3 regions of the Paenibacillus sp. sgz302164 genome follow, and region 3 is predicted to be linked to each of the others. Evidence: riboswitches for the same ligand, from Rfam matches in the RefSeq annotation. Region 3 holds a riboswitch; each other region holds the start of a gene.

What was found. A riboswitch is a leader RNA that binds a small molecule or an ion and turns the genes downstream of it on or off. The one in region 3 is predicted to bind cyclic di-GMP.
Region 1: linked by a shared signal. The riboswitch ahead of AC0LWT_RS18035 (anti-repressor SinI family protein) and the one ahead of AC0LWT_RS30400 (putative bifunctional diguanylate cyclase/phosphodiesterase) in region 3 are both predicted to bind cyclic di-GMP.
Region 2: linked by a shared signal. The riboswitch ahead of AC0LWT_RS27060 (YjfB family protein) and the one ahead of AC0LWT_RS30400 (putative bifunctional diguanylate cyclase/phosphodiesterase) in region 3 are both predicted to bind cyclic di-GMP.

Annotation. Positions count from the first base shown of each region.
Region 1 covers NZ_JBVYOL010000010.1:111,137-118,431, reverse strand. Annotated here, with positions in the region: gene AC0LWT_RS18055 (metallophosphoesterase) at 1-24, shown strand, start outside; gene AC0LWT_RS18050 (DegT/DnrJ/EryC1/StrS family aminotransferase) at 99-1,223, shown strand; gene AC0LWT_RS18045 (helix-turn-helix domain-containing protein) at 1,263-1,598, shown strand; gene AC0LWT_RS18040 (helix-turn-helix domain-containing protein) at 1,855-2,190, shown strand; cyclic di-GMP riboswitch class II at 2,374-2,457, shown strand; gene AC0LWT_RS18035 (anti-repressor SinI family protein) at 2,511-2,726, shown strand; gene galE (UDP-glucose 4-epimerase GalE) at 2,884-3,897, shown strand; gene AC0LWT_RS18025 (hypothetical protein) at 4,109-5,173, shown strand; gene AC0LWT_RS18020 (glycoside hydrolase family 88/105 protein) at 6,173-7,295, opposite strand, start outside.
Region 2 covers NZ_JBVYOL010000019.1:3,759-11,053, forward strand. Annotated here, with positions in the region: gene AC0LWT_RS27030 (dipeptidase) at 1-805, shown strand, start outside; gene AC0LWT_RS27035 (GNAT family N-acetyltransferase) at 833-1,339, shown strand; gene AC0LWT_RS27040 (RidA family protein) at 1,408-1,794, opposite strand; gene dapA (4-hydroxy-tetrahydrodipicolinate synthase) at 1,818-2,693, opposite strand; gene AC0LWT_RS27050 (LysR family transcriptional regulator) at 2,817-3,698, shown strand; gene AC0LWT_RS27055 (hypothetical protein) at 4,237-4,533, shown strand; gene AC0LWT_RS27060 (YjfB family protein) at 4,879-5,088, opposite strand; cyclic di-GMP riboswitch class I at 5,108-5,195, opposite strand; gene pyrE (orotate phosphoribosyltransferase) at 5,264-5,905, opposite strand; gene pyrF (orotidine-5'-phosphate decarboxylase) at 5,947-6,678, opposite strand; gene carB (carbamoyl-phosphate synthase large subunit) at 6,695-7,295, opposite strand, start outside.
Region 3 covers NZ_JBVYOL010000024.1:55,477-62,771, reverse strand. Annotated here, with positions in the region: gene AC0LWT_RS30400 (putative bifunctional diguanylate cyclase/phosphodiesterase) at 1-1,363, opposite strand, end outside; cyclic di-GMP riboswitch class I at 1,462-1,548, opposite strand; gene ilvA (threonine ammonia-lyase IlvA) at 1,642-2,898, opposite strand; gene AC0LWT_RS30390 (S-layer homology domain-containing protein) at 3,081-5,453, opposite strand; gene AC0LWT_RS30385 (sigma factor-like helix-turn-helix DNA-binding protein) at 6,188-6,529, shown strand; gene AC0LWT_RS30380 (helix-turn-helix domain-containing protein) at 6,561-6,761, shown strand; gene AC0LWT_RS30375 (YvrJ family protein) at 6,773-6,940, shown strand; gene AC0LWT_RS30370 (hypothetical protein) at 7,025-7,174, opposite strand.

The sequences.
Region 1 (7,295 bases), on a different contig from region 3:
ATTACTATATTTCATATATCTTAATTCAACATTCTGGAAGGAAAGGTGCGTTGCAAGTGACATCGGAGAAAAAAAGAATCTATTTATCGGCTCCGCATATGAGCGGCCAGGAACAAACATACATAGCCCAAGCCTTCGAAACGAACTGGATTGCTCCGCTAGGACCGCATGTCGATGCTTTTGAGAGCGAGCTTGCCGCCTATGTCGGAATGAACGGCGCAGCTGCCGTAAGCTCTGGAACAGCGGCCATTCATCTTGCTTTGCGGTTGCTGGGCGTGGAGCAGGGCGACAAAGTGTTTTGCTCGAGCTTGACATTCGTAGCCAGCGCCAACCCGATTGTTTACCAGGGGGCCGTGCCCGTCTTTATCGATTCGGAGCCTGAGACCTGGAACATGTCGCCTGATGCATTGGAACGCGCGTTAGCGGATGCGGACCGTGAGGGAGAGCTGCCCAAGGCCATTATCGTGGTGAATTTATACGGACAAAGCGCGAAAATGGACGAGATCCTTGCATTATGCAATCGATACGATATTCCCGTGATCGAAGACGCAGCGGAGTCGCTAGGATCAACGTATAAAGGGCAAGCGAGCGGATCTTTCGGCAAGTACGGCATCTATTCCTTTAACGGGAACAAAATTATTACGACGTCCGGCGGAGGCATGCTTGTTTCCAATGATCTGGATGATTTGCAAAAAGCGCGTTTCTTGGCCACTCAAGCCAGGGATGCGGCCGCGCATTACCAGCATTCGGAGCTTGGCTTTAATTATCGCATGAGCAACGTATTGGCAGGGATTGGGCGCGCGCAATTGGGCGTACTGGATGAGCGGGTGAGTGCTCGAAGAGCCATTTTCGAAAAGTACCGGCAGGGCCTATCCGGCATCCCGGGCATACAATTTATGCCTGAATTGGAGAACACAAGGTCGAACCGATGGCTTACCGTGATCACCCTGGATGAGGAACAACATGGCGTAAGCGTCAAATCCATACTCGAAGCAATGACAGCAGAAAACATCGAAGCCCGTCCGGTTTGGAAACCGCTTCATCTGCAGCCTCTTTTTGGGGGAGCGGAATATTACCGGCATGCGGAGAACGAAAGTGTTTCCGAGAAATTGTTTAACACCGGCTTATGCTTGCCATCAGGATCCGGGATGATGGAAGAGGAGCAGACGAGAGTTATCGATTGCATGAAAAGCACATTACGGCACAAAGCGGCTGTCAGATAGCATGGAATATATTACATCGTTAAAAAAAGGAAGATCTTGATGATAGGAACTCGAGTACAGCAGCTTCGCAAGGAAAAGGGATTGTCTCTGTCCGAGCTGGCAGAGCGGGCCGGCGTGGCCAAATCATATATAAGCAATTTGGAACGTGATGTTCAAAAGAACCCGTCGATACAATTTCTCGAGAAAATCGCCTCCGTTCTGAAGGTGCCTGTAGACAGGTTTCTTGATCAAGAAGCTCCGGAAACGAATGTCGCAGAACTGGATCAGGAATGGTATCAGCTTATTAAAGAAGCTATGTCATCCGGTATTAACAAGCACCAGTTTAAAGAATTCCTTGAGTTTAACAAATGGCGTTTGACGAACCCCGGCGAGTGAACGGCGGCGCTGAGAGTCCGGCGGGCGAAGTTTGTTTTGTGCAACCCGCCGGACACCGGGGGTAGGCCTTCGAAATGCATCTCCTTAAATGGCAAATAGAAGTTTAACCGCTTTTATTTCTCCATTTTTGTGCAGATGCATTTTTTCTTTTCTGAAAATTGTATGCGGTTGGAAAATATAGCGATAGTCTGGGCAGGGGTACTTTGCTATAATATGCGTAAACATGGTGAATAAAGCAAAAAGGAAGATGATAAGTGTGATTGGTAAAAGGATTCAAAGATTACGGCTGGAAAAAAAACTCAGCTTATCTGAGCTTGCTGCCAAGGCTGAAGTCGCCAAATCTTATTTAAGCAATATGGAAAGAGATATTCAGAAAAATCCGTCCATTCAATTTTTGGAAAAAATTGCGGTTGCGCTTGACGTGCCGCTCGACTTGATCCTGCACGGAGAACAGCCGAAAGTGCAAGAAGAACTGGACAGCCAGTGGCAGGATTTGGTCAAAGAGGCGATGGATTCGGGAGTAACGAAGGAGCAGTTTCGCGAATTTTTGGAATTCAGCAAATGGAAGAAAAACCAGGAAAACAACAAGTGAGCATCCTACTAATTACTTATCTATTGCGGATACATTAGTATCATTTTCCTAAAAAATAATGACCTAGCAGTTTTTTTTCAAATTTTTTGGTGGAATTTAGGAGAAGGTCGTTGTATAATAGGCTTAGGTTGATGAGAAATGTTTCAGTCTTAGGCCTTGAGATCTATTCCGCAATTGGATAATTAATTATGGGAATACTTTGATACATGCGCCGTATGTGGGCACCTGGAGCATGTGGAGTTAGTGGTGCAACCGACCCAATCTATTAAACCGTTAATAGATGGTTTTTTGCAAACAAACTTCACATTGGAGGTAATAGTATGTCTAAAGTATTTGTGCAATTGGGTATGGAACGCAATCCCTTGGATTCAGACTGGGTAGAAATGATTCGCGAGGCTCGCAGCTTGGGGTTAACAATTGGTGAAGTGCAAGCTTATTTAGGGTCATTCGCACAGTTGGACAGAGGGTTAACCAAATATACGAACATCAACGCCGGGGCTGCCAATAATGACCTGTCCGGCAAAGTCGTTGTGTAATCATGCATTTGTTACCGGAGCGCACTGATCCTTTTCCTTGAGAAGGGTGGGGCGTTTTTTTGGTATTTGCTAAAATGGCATAAATCCATTAAGTTGGAAAAAGGCTGCATGCAGATGCGCCGGCGCAATGAAATCGTAAATTGGAGGAACGGAAATCATGTCCATTCTAGTAACTGGCGGAGCAGGTTATATTGGCAGCCATACCTGTGTCGAACTGCTTGACAAGGGTTATGAGATCGTCGTTGTCGACAATCTGATGAACAGCAAGCCGGAGGCGCTTGAGCGGGTCCGTGAGCTGACGGGGAAGGATTTTGCATTTTATCAATTGGATTTGCTCGACTTTGCGGGGCTGGAACAGGTGTTTCGCGAGCATTCGATCGAAGCGGTGATCCATTTTGCAGGGTTAAAGGCAGTGGGGGAATCGGTCTCTTTTCCTTTATCTTACTACCACAACAATATTACCGGCACATTAATTCTGTGCAATGTCATGCAAAAATACGATGTCCGCAAATTGGTGTTCAGCTCTTCGGCAACTGTCTACGGGGTGCCTGAGCAGGTGCCGATTCATGAACATTTTCCGCTCGACGCGACGAATCCATACGGTCAAACAAAGCTTATGATCGAGCGGATTTTGCAGGACTTGTACATCTCGGATCACAGCTGGAGCATATCGCTGCTGCGGTATTTTAATCCGGTCGGAGCGCACCCCAGCGGACGAATCGGGGAAGATCCGAACGGCGTGCCGAACAATCTGATGCCGTATGTGAGCCAAGTGGCTATCGGCAAACTGGAAAAGCTGCGGGTATACGGGAACGATTATCCGACCGTAGACGGAACCGGAGTCAGGGATTATATTCACGTCAGCGATCTGGCCAAAGGGCATTTAAAAGCATTGGAACAACTGCTGTCCAGGAGCGGGATCGAAGCGTATAATCTCGGTACCGGCCGGGGTTACAGCGTGCTTGAAATGGTCGAAGCCTTTCAAAAAGCTTCCGGAAAAGTAATATCGTACAGCATCGAGGAGCGCAGGCCGGGGGATGTGGCTACGTGCTATGCGGACACAACGAAAGCGCGCGAGCAATTAGGCTGGGTTGCCGAGAAAGGCGTTGAAGACATGTGCGCAGACGCCTGGCGCTGGCAATTCAACAACCCTAACGGATATGAAAAATAAACAGGCTGGTGTTGTTCCCTGACAGCAGCCGGACTTTGCCAAACTGCAGACAACTGCAGTTTTTTTGCGTTTCATGCGACGGCAGCCGGACTCAGGAAACCCTCAGGCAACGCTCATGGTTTATTAAGTCGGCGCTCAGGGGGGATTCAGGAAAGGGGCCTATACTTGGTCTTGTAAACAACAAAAACATTCGAAAAGGTGGAATAACAATATGAAAACTATTAGCAAAAAAATTCTCGCAGGTACGATTGCAGCATCTTTTGTTCTTGGAACAGGTTTTGTCGGAGCGCTACATAATCAGGCGTATGCCGGTACAGTGAGCGGCTCGACCGTTCAAAAATCGGACGGCTTCAAAGACCGCGGCGGCCGCCAAGGAGGTTTCTACGGAGGCAGCATCGTCAAGGAAGCGGCAGCTGTGCTGGGCGTAGACGAGAGCACGCTTCAGGCGTCGCTGAAAGAAGGCAAGACGCTGCTTGAAGTCGCGCAAGCGGCCGGCTTGACGGAGGACGATTTCCTGGCGAAGCTGGTTGCCGCCGAAACGACGGCGATCAACGAGAAGGTGACGGCCGGCAAGCTGACGCAAGAGCAGGCCGACAAGCTGATAACGGATCTTTCGACTCGTTTGAAACAGCAAATTGAGAACAAAGGCTTCGGCAACAAAGGCGAAGGATTCCGCGGCGGTGAGCAGGGCGGACGCGGCGGCTTCCAAGGCGGCAAGCTCGACGAAACGGCGGCAACCGTGCTGGGCGTAGACGTGAGCACGATCCAGGCATCGCTGAAAGAAGGCAAGACGCTACTGGAAATCGCGCAAGCGGCCGGCTTGACGGAGAATGATTTCCTGGCCAAGCTGACTGACGCTCAGAAAACGGCAATCGCTGCCCAAGTTACGGCAGGCACGATCACGCAAGCGGAAGCGGACAAAATCACCGCGGATCTTGCGACCCGCCTGAAACAGCATATCGAGAACGCAAGACCTGAAGGCGGACAAGAAAACGGAGGCGAGGGTCATCGTGGCGGCGGCTTCGGCGGCGGTTTCCTGGGGAACTCCGAGGCGCTGACGACGATTCTGGGCATCACGCAGGATGAGCTGAAAACCGAGCTGGATTCCGGCAAGACGATCGTTGAAATTGCAGCGGCCAAAGGAATTAGCGAAGACGACCTGATCAGCAAACTCAAAGACAGCTTGACCGATACGCTGAAAAAATTCGTTGAAGACAAGCACCAAAAACCGGAAGCGCCTGCCGCAGACGCAACGGACAGCACTTCCACGAACTAACATAGCGGAAAAAGGGGCTGCCCCTTTGCCTCGAAATATCACCTGAAGAAAGGACCTCATTCTCCACTTGATAGTGGAATTTGAGGTCCTTTTGCTCGATTTTTGGGCCGTTCCCATACTATGCGCACGCTTTTGGGGCAGCCTCTTTTTTCGCCGCGCGCAGTTTCCAGTGCGCGGTGTTACGCTGCATGACGGCGGTGGGTCGGCTGCATGTTGAGTTCGGGGAATGGAGGCACGGCCTCCTACTTCCCTCTCGTGCCCCCCTTGCTTGCCTGCCTCTCGCTTGCAAAGCCTGCAGATTTGCAGGAACAGTTCCGAGGCAAATACATCAAGGAGCATAAAGGTGTATTTTTCAGGCTGCTCAGAAATCTGCACGCCAGAGCCAGTCGCAAACTCGCCTGGCTGCACCAAGAAAACCTGCAAAAATACATGAATTTGCGCCCTTGATCGCTAGCTGCGAAGAATTCCTGCAATTGTGCAGGCTTTTCACCGAAAACATGGGCTCAGATTCACTTTCAGCAAAAATTCCTGCACTTTTGCAGGTTTTTCGCCCCAATTAGCCGATTTCACGGAAAAAACCTGCACTTTCGCAGGTTTTCTCCCTACCCAAGCTGCCTCATCCCCCTTATTGAGCACCGTTGCGACCCGTACAGGAGAGGTGGGGGTTGGGGAAGAACAGCTGCGCCCAACAATCAGATTTTGCAGGTTTTCAATGCGCCAAAGGGATGCGCCTCTCCAATGTATGTTTTCTCAGCAGCCAGATTTTTGAAGTTTTTTTACGTGCGGCTGGCGAAGCATCGTTTTGGCAACGCATTCTTCCGGGGCCTCCTTCTAACGATGCAATCCGCTTGACAGAAGTATACCGCCCCGGTCCCGGATTGGCGCTGACTCAGGCAGCTTCAGCGCCCCTGGCAGCTCAGGTGGCTTTGGGGCGCTGGCCCCGCCTCCGGCGGCTTCGGCATCTCCGGCGGCCTTTGCGGCTTCGGTAGCTCCGGTAGCTCAGGTGGCTTTGGTGCTGCAGGTGTCGGCGAGAAACCGTTGCAGCTTCAGCACTTCAATGCCGGCCAGCAAAACGATGCCTATGCCGTGCGTATCGTTGAGCAGCCAAGGCAGATCGTCCTTGTAGTAGCCGACGCTGTACGAGTAGCCCGATCCGCGGCATACTCCGTACACGTTGCCGTACTTATCGATCGAGATGCGGGCCAGCCCGTTCCAGCCTTTTTGAATGGCCGGCATGTATCGGTCCGCATCGTCAATCCAGCCGTGGCGTATTCCGCGGGCGTAGGCGTAGAGGAACATCGAGGTGCAGGATGTTTCCTCGTACGATTCCGGCTCGGTGAGCACCTGATGCCACAGGCCGCTGCGGCCTTGCAGGCGCAAAAAGCCTTCGCACAATTCATTGAAAAATTGAAGGAGCTCTTTGCGGCGGCTATGCTGCTCCGGCAGCACCTCCAGCAGTTCGGACAGCGAGAACAGCACCCAGCCGTTGCCGCGCCCCCAGGCGATTCTCGTCGGTTTGTCTATACCGAAATCGTAAACATGGGACATGATCTGCCGCTCGGGCATGAATAACCGCTTTTTGAACTGCACGAACTGATTGGCCGCATCATCCAAAAAGCCGATCTCGCCCGTCCGCTGATAACAGCGGCACAGGTAAGGCACGCTCATGTACAGATCGTCGCACCACAGCGTCGCGTTCGGAAAGTCGACATGACGCGGTTTGCGGTACAAGGCGCCGTCGGGCAGGCGCTCCTGCTTGCTGCCGATATAATCCGCTATCACGTCGGCGATCGCCTCCGCGCCTTGCAGCTCGCGCTCCTGCAGCGCCAGCAGCATCGTGGCTCCGAAGGAGCCGCAGTCGTCAAGGCTGTCGAGCGTCGCCAATGTGTTCAATACGCCTGAGGCGCCGTATTGTTCCTTGTCCCATTTGGCATAGCCGTACAGGCGGGTACACGTTTCAATGTGCTGATAAACGTACTGCCGCAGATCGTCGCGGTCCAGCAGCTTCCCTGTCTGCAGCATGCCGTAGAGGGTCACGCCCAGCGGGTAATTCCATTTGCCGAACAGCGCGTTTTCGGCGAATGGCCGCACCCGCGTATTCGGCTGGTCGAGCCGCCAGAAA
Region 2 (7,295 bases), on a different contig from region 3:
CGGCCTCCGCGGACTGGCCGGCGTGGAAATTACGGTGGAAGGCGCTAGCAGCGACCTTCACTCCGGACTTTACGGCGGCGCCGTGCAAAATCCGATACACGCGCTCTCGAAGCTGCTCGGCTCGTTCCATGATTCCGACGGCAAAGTAGCCGTGGAAGGCTTCTACGACAAAGTCATCGAACTGTCCGAGCAGGAACGGGAGTCGTTCAAGAAAGTCGAGCCCGATGCCGGCAAAATTCGCAGCGAATTGAACGTGGACACGTTATTCGGGGAACAAGGCTACTCGTTTTACGAGCAGACCACGTCCAGACCGACCCTTGAAATCACGTCGGTGAGCGGCGGTTTTCAAGGCGAGGGCATCAAGCCCATCATCCCGAACCGGGCGTCGGCCAAAATCGCCTGCCGTCTCGTCTCCGCACAGACGCCGGACGAAATTATGAATGCGATGGAAACGCACATCGCAGGGCATACGCCTCCCGGCGTCAAGGTCGTCATGAGCCGTCAATTGCGCGGCAATCCGTTTATAACGCCGATTGACCATCCGACCATGGTCGCCGCCGCCGAAGCTTACGAAGCGGCGTACGGAGCATGGCCCGTATATACGCGCAGCGGCGGGTCGATCCCGATCGTTGAAGTGTTCGGCCGGCTTTTGGATGCGCCGGTCGTCATGCTCGGCTTCGGGTTGCCTGGGGAAAATCTGCATGCCCCTGACGAGCATTTCCATCTCGCGAATTGGGATAAAGGGCTGGAAACGATTTCGCGCTTCTGGCTGAAACTTGCCGAGTCCGGCAAATCCGGCAAATAAACCGCATCCCGGCGAAAGGAGATTCCCGTGAGCATACAAGACTATACGATCCGCGATGCATCCCTGGAGGACCTTCCGGAAATCGTTCGCATTTACAATTCCACCGTAGCCGGGCGGATGGTAACCGCCGATACGTCGCCGGTGTCCGTGCAAAGCCGCGAGCCGTGGTTTCACGAGCATGCCCCCGGCTTCCGGCCGCTGTGGGTGTTGGAAAGCGGTGAGAACCTTTGCGGTTGGCTCAGCTTTCAATCCTTTTACGGCCGCCCTGCCTACAACGCTACTGCCGAAATCAGCATTTATATCGACGAAGCTTGCCGCGGCCGCGGCATCGGGCGCAGCTTGCTCCAGCGTGCGATAGACGCTTGTCCGGGACTGCAGCTCAAAACATTGCTCGGCTTCATCTTCGGACATAACGAACCGAGCCTGAAGCTGTTCCGCAGCTGCGGCTTCGAGACTTGGGCCCATATGCCGGGCGTTGCCGAACTGGACGGCGTGGAACGGGATCTCATCATCCTCGGCAAACGAGTCGGCTGACAAAAACAAAACGCGTATGATCCGTCAATCTCCCTAAACTTTGACGATGATCATACGCGTTTTTTTAATTATTCGCTTACAACAGCCTCCGCTTCAATTTCGACCAGGAGACGTGGGTCAATGAGCGCCTTGACCTCCACCATCGTTGCCGCCGGTTGAATATCGCGGAAACTTTCGCCGTGCGCCCTGCCGATTTCCTCCCACAAAGAAATATCCGTTACAAACATTCTTGTACGTACGACATCGGACATTTGAGCGCCAAGCTCCTGAAGGGAACGCTCAATAATTTGCAAAATGCACTTCGTCTGCTCATAGGCGCTGCCGACTCCAACGACTTCGCCGTCTCTCATCGCCGTCGTTCCCGCCACCTCAATCCTGCCGCCTACGCGGATTGCCCGGCAGTAGCCGACCCGCGGTTCCCAAGGCGAGCCCGAAAATACTTGCTTGCGCATCACGCCGGCTCCTCCTCCCTCCATCCTTATACGTATGAGACCAGTTTCTGCTGCAGCGCGCCGCTAATCGGCACCATAGGCAACCGCACTGCGTCCGATGCGATAAGCTCCTTCTGGGCCAGCAGCCATTTCAGCGGCGCAGGATTCGGCTCGGCAAACAGCAGCCGGATAAGCGGAAGCAGTTCCTCAAACAGCCGTTTGCTATCGGCAAGCCGGCCTTCCCTGAAATGGTTGTACATGTCGACAAAACGATCCGTTTCCACGTTCGCCGAAGCGCTCATAGCACCCTTGGCCCCGCAGCACAGAGCGGCAAACAGATTCATATCGTCTCCACACAGCACCGGTTTGGAACCAAGCCGCGAAAGCTCGGACACAAGATGAATCCCGGGGGTGCTATCTTTCATGCCGATAACGCCGTCGATCTCAAAAATGGTCCGTACCGTATCGAGCTCCAGCGCAACTCCGGTGCGATACGGAATCTCGTATACGATGACAGGCACGCCAACCTCCGCGACGCGGCGAAAATGCTCAACGATGCCCTGCTGGCTCGGCCGGTTATAATACGGAACAACGACAAGGGCCGCGTCTGCGCCCAGTTGTCCGGCTTTTTCCGTCTTTTTCACGGTCGAAGCCGTATCGTTGGTGCCTGTCCCGACGACAAGCGGCGCGTTCGTACCCGATGCTTGCCGTGCGGTTTGCGCCGCAGCAAACAGGAGTGCGAGCTCTTCCTCCGATATCCCCGGCGACTCTCCCGTCGTTCCGTTAACGATCAATCCGTCGATGTCATCCTCGAACAACTGGTATACCAAATTGTAAAAGGAAGCCACATCCACCTCCCGCTCCTCGTCAAAAGGCGTAACAACAGGTACATATATGCCTTGAAGCTCTCGTTCAGTCAACATGGCGAATAACCTCCGAATAGTTAAATTTATTGTTACTTCACTTTAGCATGGAACCGTTCATCACTGTTAGCTATAATAAATGATAATGCTCATCAAAAATATTGATAATGCGAGGTGGCCGGCATGGACTTAACTTATTTTCGGACGTTCCGCGAAGTGGCAAGGAAAAAAAGCTTCACCCGGGCAGCCGAAGAACTCGGCTACGCGCAATCCAGCGTGACGATGCAGATTCAAAAGCTGGAGCGGGATTACGGAGTGCCGCTTTTTGAAAGATACGGACGGCAGCTTAGGCTTACGCCTCCGGGTGAAAGCTTGCTGAAGCTCGCCGTGCAAATGCTCGATCTCTACGACCAGTCTAAGGAAATGATTGCCAGGCAAGTTAACGGCGCGCTGACGATCGGCACGATCGATTCCTTGGCCGCCTATTATTTGCCGCCTTATTTGCACAAATTCAAACAGCAATTCCCCGGTTTAAGCATCCAACTTTTGCCGGACGATGAAACGTCGCTGATTGCGAAAGTAAAAGAGGGCGATTACGATGTCGGGCTCATCCTCGACCAATATCCCGCCGACACCCAGCTTCGCTGCATCAAAGTTCGGGAAGAACCGCTCGTGCTGGTCGCCCCTCCCGGCCACCCGCTGGCGCTGGCGAAGCAGGTTTCGCTGGCCGATCTTGGGCATAACGAATTTATCGTCACGGAAGAAAGCTGCATATACCGCAACTTGTTCGAAAAGCTGCTGAAAGACCAGAGCATCCCTTTTCGCATCGGATTTGAGCTGGGCAACCTGGAAGCGATCAAGCAGTGCGCCATGAACGGGCTAGGCATCGCCCTGCTGCCCCGGATCGCCGTGGAATCCGAACTGGCACGCAAGCAGCTTGCCGTCATCCCGATCGCTCATCCGAATTTAAGCGTGGACCTGCAACTGCTCATCCACCCCAAAAAATGGATGTCCCAAGCGCTGCAAGCTTTCATCGACATGTTGTCGGCGCCTCAACCAGCCTAAGCTCCGCCGCTGAAACGCTCGACGGCGGCCGACCTCCAGCAGCCTTTTCCGCTGCTGGCTGTAGCTGCCTCCGAAACGCTCAACGGCTGCCGGCCACCAGCAGCCTATTCCTCTGCGGGCTGTAGCTGCTGCCGAAACGCTCGACGGCGGCCGACCACCACCAGCCTTTTCCGCTACAGGCTGTAGCAGTGTGGCCGTGGTCGACCGGCGTCATGCCGTGCAACACCGCACGCAGTGCGATCGATCCGCGTCATCGCTCGGGCCGGCACAAACAGCCTGTAAGGACGCTTCCCGAGTTCTCCGCCCGAGTTGAGAATTGTTATCATTTCAATACTCGCATCATACCCCAAAAAAAGAAACTTATCAACAACCAGGTTGCCATAAGTTTCTTTTTTCTTTATGCTTTTTTGAGCGTCGACATGCGTTGGCGACACAACGCGCGCCTGAGATTTGCGGGCGTTGAGAAACGGCTTCGCCTGACTGGAGCCGCATCGTAATCGCATCCCCCGCCCGCCCTCGCTTGTTGGTAAGATGTACATTGTCGGCTTTAACTGCGGGAAGGCACTCTATCCCCACCCAATTAGAACGGCCCAGCCGTTTGAAAAGAGGCATAGCTCCAGCAAAACCTGCAAAAGTACAGGCTTTTTCGATGGATACGGCTCGTTTGGAGGAAAAGCCTGCGATTGTGCAGGAATTTCCGACCAAACTGGCGCTAACCCCGTATATGGGCGAAAAAAACTGTACTTTTGCAGGAATTTACCACGGCAAGCTCGTTAATACGAAAAAAACTGCACTTTTGCAGGAATTTTTCGCGGCAAGCTCGTCAAAGTGCTAAAAGCACTACTTTCTACAGGATAATACCACGACAAGATCGTCAATGCGCAAAATGCTCCGCGTTCTGCAGGAATTTACCACGGCAAGCTCGTCAAAGCGCAAAATGCTCCACTTTATACGAAAATAGACACAATAGACCTGAATTATTTTCATTCTGTGGGGTGATGTCCACGACGTCATGGGGGTTTTTGCAAGAATATTGCGCGACAAACTCGTAAATGCGAGGCTCATTCTACGTTGCCAGACCAATTAGGCCTTAACGAGCAAGTATTAATCCGGTGCGCGCCAAGCCACAAAAAAAGAAGCTCTCCTTTTCGAAAAGGTAGAGCTTCCCGGCTTTGTGCAATTATACACGAATGTCGATGCTGCGCCCCAAGTGGGGGGTGACTGAAGCGGCGGCCGCCGCAACTTGCTGCTGGGATTTCGCGAAATCTTCCAGCATCACGCTTGCTTGCGCCGTTTGCGTATCATTGATTTTTTTCAGCAGCTGCAGTCCGACTGCTTGCTGCAAAGCATTGCCGCTTCCGACCGCGGATAGCGGGGCATTTACGCTCATAATCTTCCTCCTCTCACCGTTCGGTAGCTGGCTGGCGTACGGCTGCAAGCCGATTAGCCCCTGTAGCTTTGCGTCAGACGCTTTCGCGCCGTTTGCCGTTTCGCAGATGTCAGGCAGAACTTTGCGCCCCTTCAGTATAGGCCATTTATCCTAAATCGTCAATTTCTGCGCAAGATTACAGTCCGAATTGAGCCGGATTTGCCCGCCAGGAGCGGAGGAGTTCCATGTCTTCTTCTTTGATTGCTCCTTGCTCCAAAGCTACTTCAAGCAGCTTCGTATAATTGGAAAGCGTATGAAGCGGCATTCCGGCTTCCCGGAAAGCGTCCGCCGCCTTATCCAATTGATAGGAAAAGATCGCGAGAACGCCCAATGCTTTCGCCCCCGCATCGTTAACGGCCAAAGCCGCTTTCAGCGAGCTTCCGCCGGTTGAGATCAGGTCTTCGATCACGATGACTTGCTGACCGGGCTTAACAGTCCCCTCGATCAGGTTCTCCTTGCCGTGGCCTTTGGCTTTGTCACGGACGTATATCATGGGCAGGCCCAGCTTCTGTGCGACCCATGCCGCGTGAGGAATGCCGGCAGTCGCCGTGCCGGCGACCACTTCGGCTTGCGGAAACTTTTCCTTGATCAGCAGCACAAAACTGTCTGCAATCAGCTCGCGTATAGCCGGATGAGACATGGTCAGCCGGTTATCGCAATAAATCGGCGACTTGAGGCCCGATGTCCACGTAAAAGGCTGCTGCGGGCGAAGCGTTACCGCTCCTATCTCCAATAATGAGGAAGCAACTCGCTTCGCTATCGTTTCAAGCTGACTCATGTTCTCTCACACCGTTCCTTTCGAATGTAGGGGCAGGCCCGTCAAAGCGCGACGGAGGCGATGATCGACTCCATCGCCGCTCTGGGATCGGCCGCCGCCGTAATCGGGCGGCCGATCACGACAAAATCGGTGCCCTGCGCGAACGCCTCAGCCGGCGTCATGACGCGCGTCTGGTCGCCGATATCGGCGCCCGCAGGGCGAATGCCCGGCGTTACGGTGACGAATGCGTCACCGCACGCCGCTTTGATTTGCGTCACTTCAAGCGGTGACGCAACGACGCCCTGCAGCCCAGCCGACTGCGCCAGGCGGGCATAGCGAAGCACGGCCTGCTCGACAGTGCCTGTCAGGCCGATTTCTTCGTTCAGCACCTGCTGGCCGGTGCTGGTCAGCTGGGTGACGCCGATGACAATCGGGCGTCCCGCTCCCGGAGCGAGGGCTTTGTCCACGCCCTCGAGAGCCGCTTCCATCATCCGCTTGCCGCCGGCTGCATGGACGTTGAACACATCCGCGCCGAGGCGCGTAATGCTCTCCGCCCCGCCCTTCACCGTGTTCGGGATGTCGTGCATTTTCAAATCCAAAAACACTTTATAGCCTTTATCCTTCAGACCGGCTACAAAGCCTGGGCCCGCAGCGAAAAACAGCTGCATGCCCACTTTCATATAGCAAGGGATGCCTTCGAGCTGCCGCAGCAGCTCCTTGGCCCCTTCGGCTGTCGGGTAATCCAGAGCGACCATGATCTTTCCGGCAACGTCCGCACGAGTGTAGGTACTCATTCGCACTCACCGCCCCTTAAGCATGCACAGGCATGGCACGGGAGGAGAAGTTGACCGCTTCAAGCATGTTGCAGAGCGCACGGACCGTGTCAAGCGACGTCATGCAGACAACGCCGTTCTCCACCGCTTCGCGGCGGATGCGGAAGCCGTCACGCTCAGGCGTTTTGCCTTTCGTCAGCGTGTTCACGACGAACTGCGCCTCGCCGCCGCGGATCAGGTCGAGAATGTTCGGCGAGCCTTCGCTCAGCTTGTTCACTGTCGTTACCGGGAGGCCGGCTTCTTCCAGCGCTTTGGCCGTTCCGCCTGTGGCGATAATTTTGTAGCCGAGACGGTAGAAACCTTTCATGATTTCAATCGCCTCGTCTTTATCTTTGTCCGACACCGTTACGACGACCGAACCTGCAGCAGGAATTTTCATGCCTGCGCCGATCAAGCCTTTGTACAGCGCCTTTGCAAAGTTCGTATCGCGGCCCATCACTTCGCCGGTCGATTTCATCTCCGGTCCAAGCGTCGTGTCCACGCGGCGCAGCTTCGCGAAGGAGAACACCGGCACTTTCACGGATACGTAGTGGTCTTCCGGCCACAAGCCGCTTTCGTAGCCCATATCGGCAAGCTTT
Region 3 (7,295 bases):
CCATGGCGATTCGAAATCCGAAAGCTTTCAATAACTTCAGCTTCTCGCCGGTCTCCTCCACGCCGGAAGAAGATATGTCTTCCGCCAAATCGAGCTCGATCATGCCGGGCTCAAGGCCCGTTTCCTTGATGGCGTCGGCCACCAGATCGATGAAGCCTCGGTCCCTGAACTGTGAAGCGGTTACAGCGACGGTCAGCCGCAAAGGAGGATATCCCGCGTCCAGCCAGCTTTTCGCCTGTTTGCACGCTGTTCGCAGCGTCCACTCGCCGATGGCGGTCATCAGGCCGGTTTCCTCGGCGACGCGCACCCACTCGCTGCCCGGGATTTCCCCCTGCCCCGGACAGTGCCAGCGGATTACCGCCTCCATTCCGATCAGACGTTTGCCGGAAAGCTCATATTGCGGCTGATAGTACAGCTCCAGTTCGCCATTGTCCAAGGCGGCGCGAAGCGCCCGCTCCATGCGCTCCGGGCCTGCCGGCTCGGCATTTATTTCTGCGTCATAGAAACGGAGGTAATTTTCCCCATGCTTCTTGGCCGCATACATCGCTTCGTCCGCATGCTTCATTAACTGCCGCGGCGTCTCCCCGTCATACGGGTACAGCGCAATCCCCATGCTTGCCGAAACCGCAAAAGGGCTTCCCTCAAGCACAAAAGGCTCCTCAAGCGCCGCCTGAATACGGGACGCTGCGAGGCGGACATCCTCCTGCTTCATAATATGAGGCAGCAAAATCGTAAACTCGTCCCCGCCCTGACGGTATACGGTATCTTCTTCCCCCAGGCTGCTTGTCAGCCTTTGGCCGGCCTGCCGGATGAGCATGTCGCCATAAGCGTGCCCGAGCGTGTCGTTTACATGCTTGAAACGGTCCAGATCCAAAAAAACAACGGCAACCAGTGTATTGTGGCGCTTGGCATGCAGCAGTGACCGCTCCAGACGGTCTTCGAACAGCCTCCGGTTCGGCAAACCCGTCAAGGAATCGTGATGCGCGATGTATTCCATTTCCATGCTCCTGCTCTTATAATGCTCCCGCGACGCAGCCAACTGCCGGATCCCGTAGACGAAAAACATGCACAGGACCGTATGAGTCAACAAACTTGCGAACAATTCGGACGCAAGAAACACGAATGAAAGCAGCAGCCATGCGCACGCCGCCGCCGCCAATAAAACAATAGAAGCCTTTCGCTTGACGAGAAAAGCGGAGCAAGCAAAGCCCGCAAACAATATCCCGGCCAGCCAGCCCATTGCATGGAACGATGCCGAGACAAGCAGATTCGCCGTCAGCAGACTGACGCCAAGCAGGCACAAATATTCCCACGCAAAGTTAATTGCATGCCGCTCCCGTTTGGATGATGTACCGCCGTTCACGCTTATAACCTCCTCCCCCCAAACCTGTATAAAGAAGAAAAGGCTATTCCATCACATGGAATAGCCGCAGGTAGTACCTGTTAGGTATAATTCAACCCTTCGGCAGCCCAGCTGTCCTAGTTGAATGCAACCTTAGACCTGCGGCTTTGCGTCCTTGCCTTTCGGCAAGTTTGCCTTTTTTCGAAAAATATTCGAGTTTTCTGGGACTTATTTACTATACCATATTTAACCAAAATTAGCTAATAGAATCTTCCGGTTCTGCTGTAAATCGGAAATTTTCAAATGAGCAGATTGAACAGCTTCGGATCCTTGTTAATCTCGATGTAGCCGTAATCTTTGCGCGAGAGGCGCTCGATAAGCCCGTGGTAGTCGTCCTTGTTTTTCAACTCGATGCCGACCAGCGCCGGCGCGTCGTCTCTATTGTTTTTCTTCGTATATTCAAATCTGGTAATATCGTCGGAAGGCCCGAGAACTTCCTCCAAAAACTCGCGCAAAGCACCGGCGCGCTGCGGGAAGTTCAAAATAAAGTAGTGCTTAAGCCCCTCGTAGATCAACGAGCGTTCCTTGATTTCCTGCATCCGGTCAATGTCGTTGTTGCCGCCGCTGATGACGCAGACTACGTTTTTGCCGCGGATTTGTTCCTTGTATGCGTCAAGCGCCGCAACCGGAAGCGCCCCGGCAGGCTCGATCACGATCGCATTGCTGTTGTAAAGCTCCAGAATCGTCGTACACTCCTTGCCGGCTGGCACGATAACGATATCCTCGACATTCTCCTTGCAAATCTCGTAATTCAATTGCCCTACCTGCTTCACGGCCGCCCCGTCGACGAATTTGTCGATCGTTGCCAACGTGATGACTTGTCCCAGCTTAAGCGCCTCAGACATGCTTGCGGCGCCCTCCGGCTCTACGCCGATAATGCGCGTCTGCGGAGCTACGCTTTGCACATAAGTGGAAATTCCCGAGACAAGTCCGCCGCCGCCGATCGTGGCAAAAATAAAATCCGGCGTCTCAGGCATCTGGTTCATAATCTCAAGACCGACCGTGCCTTGTCCGGCAATCGTGCGCGCGTCGTCGAACGGATGAATAAACGCCTTGTTCTCCCGGGCGCAGTACTCCCTGGCCTGAGCGGAGGAATCGTCAAAGGTATCTCCTGTAAGGATGACCTCGACAAAAGCTCCGCCGAACAGCTTGACCTGCGAAATCTTTTGCCGGGGCGTCGTCGTCGGCATGAAGATTTTCCCTTCGATGCCCAAGTGCTTGCAGGAAAAAGCGACTCCCTGCGCGTGATTGCCGGCGCTGGCGCAGACGACTCCCGCCGCCCGCTCCTCGGGAGACAAGCTTTGAATGACATTATAAGCTCCGCGAATTTTGAACGATCTCACGATCTGCAAATCTTCGCGTTTCAAGTATACGTTGCACTCATACAAGTTTGATAAAAGCTCGTTGCGCTGCAGGGGCGAGGGCTCGATCACTTTGCTGAGCACATGATTCGCCTTGATGATGTCTTCCAGACCTACTCTTCCATTTACAGCCATGCTCTTCTGCTCCTTTTGCCGTGTTCGCACAAGATTAAGTTTTAAAGCCTATTGTAACATATCTTGCAGGGCTGGGAAGCACACGAGGAATAATTTTACACGGCGGGTTTCGGAAAGCGGGAACCGTTTCCCGCAAAAAAAACAAGCACACCGGCGATGCGGCATGCTTGTTCCATAAGGATTTAGTATACGTAACGGGATCGCTGGTCCTGAAGATCGGCGCGCTTTTGCAGGTAGCGGGAGAACGCTACGGCAGCCTGTGCTTTTGTCACTTCCTGCCCGGGCTCAAAGCTGCCGTTATTCAGCGACATGATATCCAGACCGACGACAATCGCAGCTTCTCCGATATTTTTCAGCTTGGCCGCATCCGCAAAGTTTTTGTTGAAAACATTCTCGTATTTCGTCAAGCTTTTGTAACCAAGCGCCTTAACGATGAGCTGGGCCATGTCTTCGCGGGTGATTTTGGCTTCCGGATTAAAATCCTCGCCAGGAACCAGCAATCCGCGGTCGACCGCATTTTCGACATAGGCGAAATATTTGGACGTGCTTTGCACATCCGCGAAGGAAGCTGCGCGTGCCGCAGGGTAATAAATGCCGCTGTTGCCTCCGTTCATCGCAATGACCAGCATTTTGATCAATTCCCCGCGAGTGATGGCTTGATCCGGGTTCACCTTGCCGTCTTTGACGTCAAGCGCTTGATAGTCCAGCATCAATTGCAGCTCGTTCTTCGCCCAATGATTCTCGATATCGTCCACTTTCACGCGTTCCAGCGAAATGACTTCGCCGTTGGAGGCATTGACCCACTGCCCCGTCTGGGCGTTCAGGAAGAACTGTTCGCGCGTGAATTTCGGAATCAGGGAGTAGACCAGTTTAGCCTCGAGCTTTTTATTGTCTCCGCCCACAGGAGCGCTCGGAACGCTTTCTCCCGCTGCGATCATCAATCTGTATTTCTCGATGGGAATGCCCCCTGGAGCCCCGCTGTTCGCTACCACATAGTTCAGCTTGATCTCATACTGCGATAGCAGCGTTTCTTTCGCTTTGTCGAGGGCGATCACTTCGGGCTTCTGCTTCGGATACGGCAAATTGGTAATCGAATTGTAGTAATTCAAGATCGCGCCGCCAGTCCGGTCAATGCTCACATTCACACTCTCGTAATTGGCGCTCACGCCATCGATAACCCGTTTGAAATTGAACTCCCAGGTGCGCTGCTGTTTCAATTGTTCGGCAGGTATGTTCTTTTCTACAGGTGCGCTCATTACGAGCTGGTCCGTGTAAGCGGGCAAATTCTTTTTCACAAAATCGATGACAGACGCTTTGGCCGTATCCAGCGCCACCTTGCCGTCAACCGGCTTGGTCCCGTCATTTGGATAATTAATGTACTTGTTGAAGCTCATAATCTCGCCGGTTTTGCTGTTCACCGCAGCCCAGGCGCCGCTGCCGCCGATTTTACCCGTCGAATCGTTCTCCGCCGCCGGCCGGCTCCAGTTCAGGTTCCAGCTTGAGCTGCTCTCTCCCGTCTCAGGGGAAGTGACCTCGTTGTAGGAAGCGTCGCGCAGCTTGTAGTCATCGGGCAGCTTGAACGCATCGGTTACCTTTTTGACGGCTTCTTCCTTGGTCAGATTCAAATTGGAAGCCGGTTTACCGGACAGCGGTTGCTCTGTAAGCGGCTTGTTGTCACTTGCATAAAGAGACTGGGAAAAAGCGCCCTGGTTCCAAACTTCGCCGTTCACAGCGTTCAGGGCGAATGGAACTAATGTGTAGGCAATGAGCGGTTTTTTCTCGCCTTTTGCTTCATAAGGGATTTGATAGGCTAAGGTAACGTCGGCTTTGTCTTTGAAGGTCTGGGCGATTTTGTCCTCGCCGATCGGCGTCACATTCGTCTCGAATGTCACATCGTCATCCCAGTTGTAATTGTAGCCGGTTACCTGCCCGTCCCCGTTCACAGTGACATTGACGCCGTTCTCCATAAACGGAATGCCGTTAACCGCCCGGTCAAAACGGATGTTGTACTGATAATTTCCGTTCAGAGGGGTGCGGAAGGAATCCTCCTCCGTCTGGTTGTACAGCAGTTCCTTCTGCTTATCCGGATTTACCTTCCCGATCCATGCGGAAGCGATCGCTTTGGCTCCTTTGAAATCGACTTTCGGCGGGTAGCTCAATTTATGCTCGGGATCTTTGTCGTTGATCGAATATCCGACCATTTCTCCGCTAATACCGTTAATCGTAACATGCAGATCGCCTAAATACTGGTCTTTCACTTTCTTCACGAAACTTAAGTTCCAGTTCGGAATGCTGTGTCCGTTCATTACATAATAAGCGTTCAGGTTAGCCGACTGCAGCGTATACCCATCCGGAATTGCAACGTATTTCCTGGCAAGTTCAAGGGCTTGGTCTTTAGTAATTTTGGGCTCGAGCTGTGCGGTGTCGTCGCCTTTGATGGGCAATCTGATAGCTTGAGTCCCTACTGCGGCATCATTCGCCCATGCCTGCGGAGCCGCAGTGAGCAGAAGCGCTGATGCGATAGCGACGGTTCCTGCTTTTTTGACCAATTTCAATTGAATCTTCCTCCTCGTGCGCTTAATAGCGATAAACTTTTCCAGTTCTACACCCTAGACGCCGCCATCCGAAAAAAGGTTGCTGGCCAAACGCCATGAAAATAAGGAAAATTATCGACCTCCGGTTGGGTGAAGCCCAGCCACGGTACAACCAAATGCGTTGAAAAATGGTTTATTCTGCGAGATGTGTTTCGGTTGATTGAGCGGATGATTGCACATGTACGGGGAACGATTCTGCCTCCGAATCATGTAGCCACACTTAAAAAGATACAAGAGATACAAGTGGAGCAAATCTCGCTGCCGCTGGCAGGGTAAGTCCTCATTAATAGGCAACCGAAAAAAAGACCATTCACGAAACAAGGGATACGTCTATCCAAATTCGGGGACTGAAATTGAGTCGGTATGAGGAACGATTCCTCGTTGGAAGTGGGATCCCTTTCATTCCTATTTTCCAGAATCGTCCCCCCCCCTCTACTAGTGTTTCAAACTGATATAACGCTTTTTGAACAGCCTCTTATTAGGGCAAATTTCAACTCGTTTTTACAACCATTGACCCTCAAAAAAATTCTTCAAAAAGTCCGCTATATGTAGTCTTATAAAAAGAGGCTAGTAATTTAATATTAAACCAATAACAAAAAGAAACATTTGTTCCCATTTTTCGTATAAGAGGTTGTAAATTTATGATATATTTTACTTTATTAATTAGGAGAGTAAGAATGAAGGGGGTGGTGTGATTGTTAGAACAATATCGTCAGGTTTTACAACGCTTGGCATGGCGTATTCAATATCGTGCTCGTAAGCACATAAGTCGTGAGATTATATCAATAGATTCTTTTGAACATCTCCCTAATTATCGAAATGATGTATCAGAAAGATTAGACTATATTCAAATTGATGAATTAATTCAAAACATCGATTCAGAAAAGGGACGCTATATTATTAAAAGAATTTACATAGATGGATTGAAGGAAAAAGAAGTTGCTGATGAACTCCATATATCGCAACAGGCAGTAAGTAAGTGGAAAAAGAAAAGCTTAGAGTGTTTGAGGTATAAAGTAGAATTAGAAAATCAATAGGCAATTACTGGAGGAGCAGGAGGAACAGTGAATGCAGACAGAGCGAGATCAATTTATAACTGAGTTAATGAACCATCAGAAAGAAGACAATAAAGAAAAATTTATCGAAATGCTCTTATTTTACTTTGATGAAGAGATCCGAAATATGTCTAGATATATAAAAATGCCTAGTGAAGATGCCATACAATCTATTAAAACAGATTTTATTGAATATATTATAAAAAATTGGTAGGAGGAAAGTTTATGGACGTTCAGATTTTATCTTTAATTTCCCAGTATGGTTTTCCTATGGTGGTGGCAATGTTTTCTTTAATGAGGTTAGAAAAAACCATACAATCTAACACTAAAGTTATGCAAGCAATTGCCGTTAAAATGGGGGTATCTGTTGAGGTAGATAAATCAACTAAATAGACCTCCATAGCTATCAGCGAAGCCACTGGGTGCATACGAAGAACCTGTTATCTAAAACCATGATATTATTCGGGCCGTGCCAATTCAGCAGCCGTCAAACCGGGTCTGTGGCACAAACTCCTGCTTCCTCGCCAGCGCCCGGTCGCCCGGCTTGCGATAAGACGAATACCACCGGCACTCCTGGAAGCACATCACGACAACCGAACGAATCCGCGGCAGCTCTATTAGGCCCATAACCAGCGTAGCTGTCTCCATGAGCAAAGTGGATGTAATTTAATTTCCATGTTTTAGCTTGGGAAGCTCCGGTATCGTTAGTATCGGAACTTAACTTCCATTCTGATTTTCTTCTGACGCT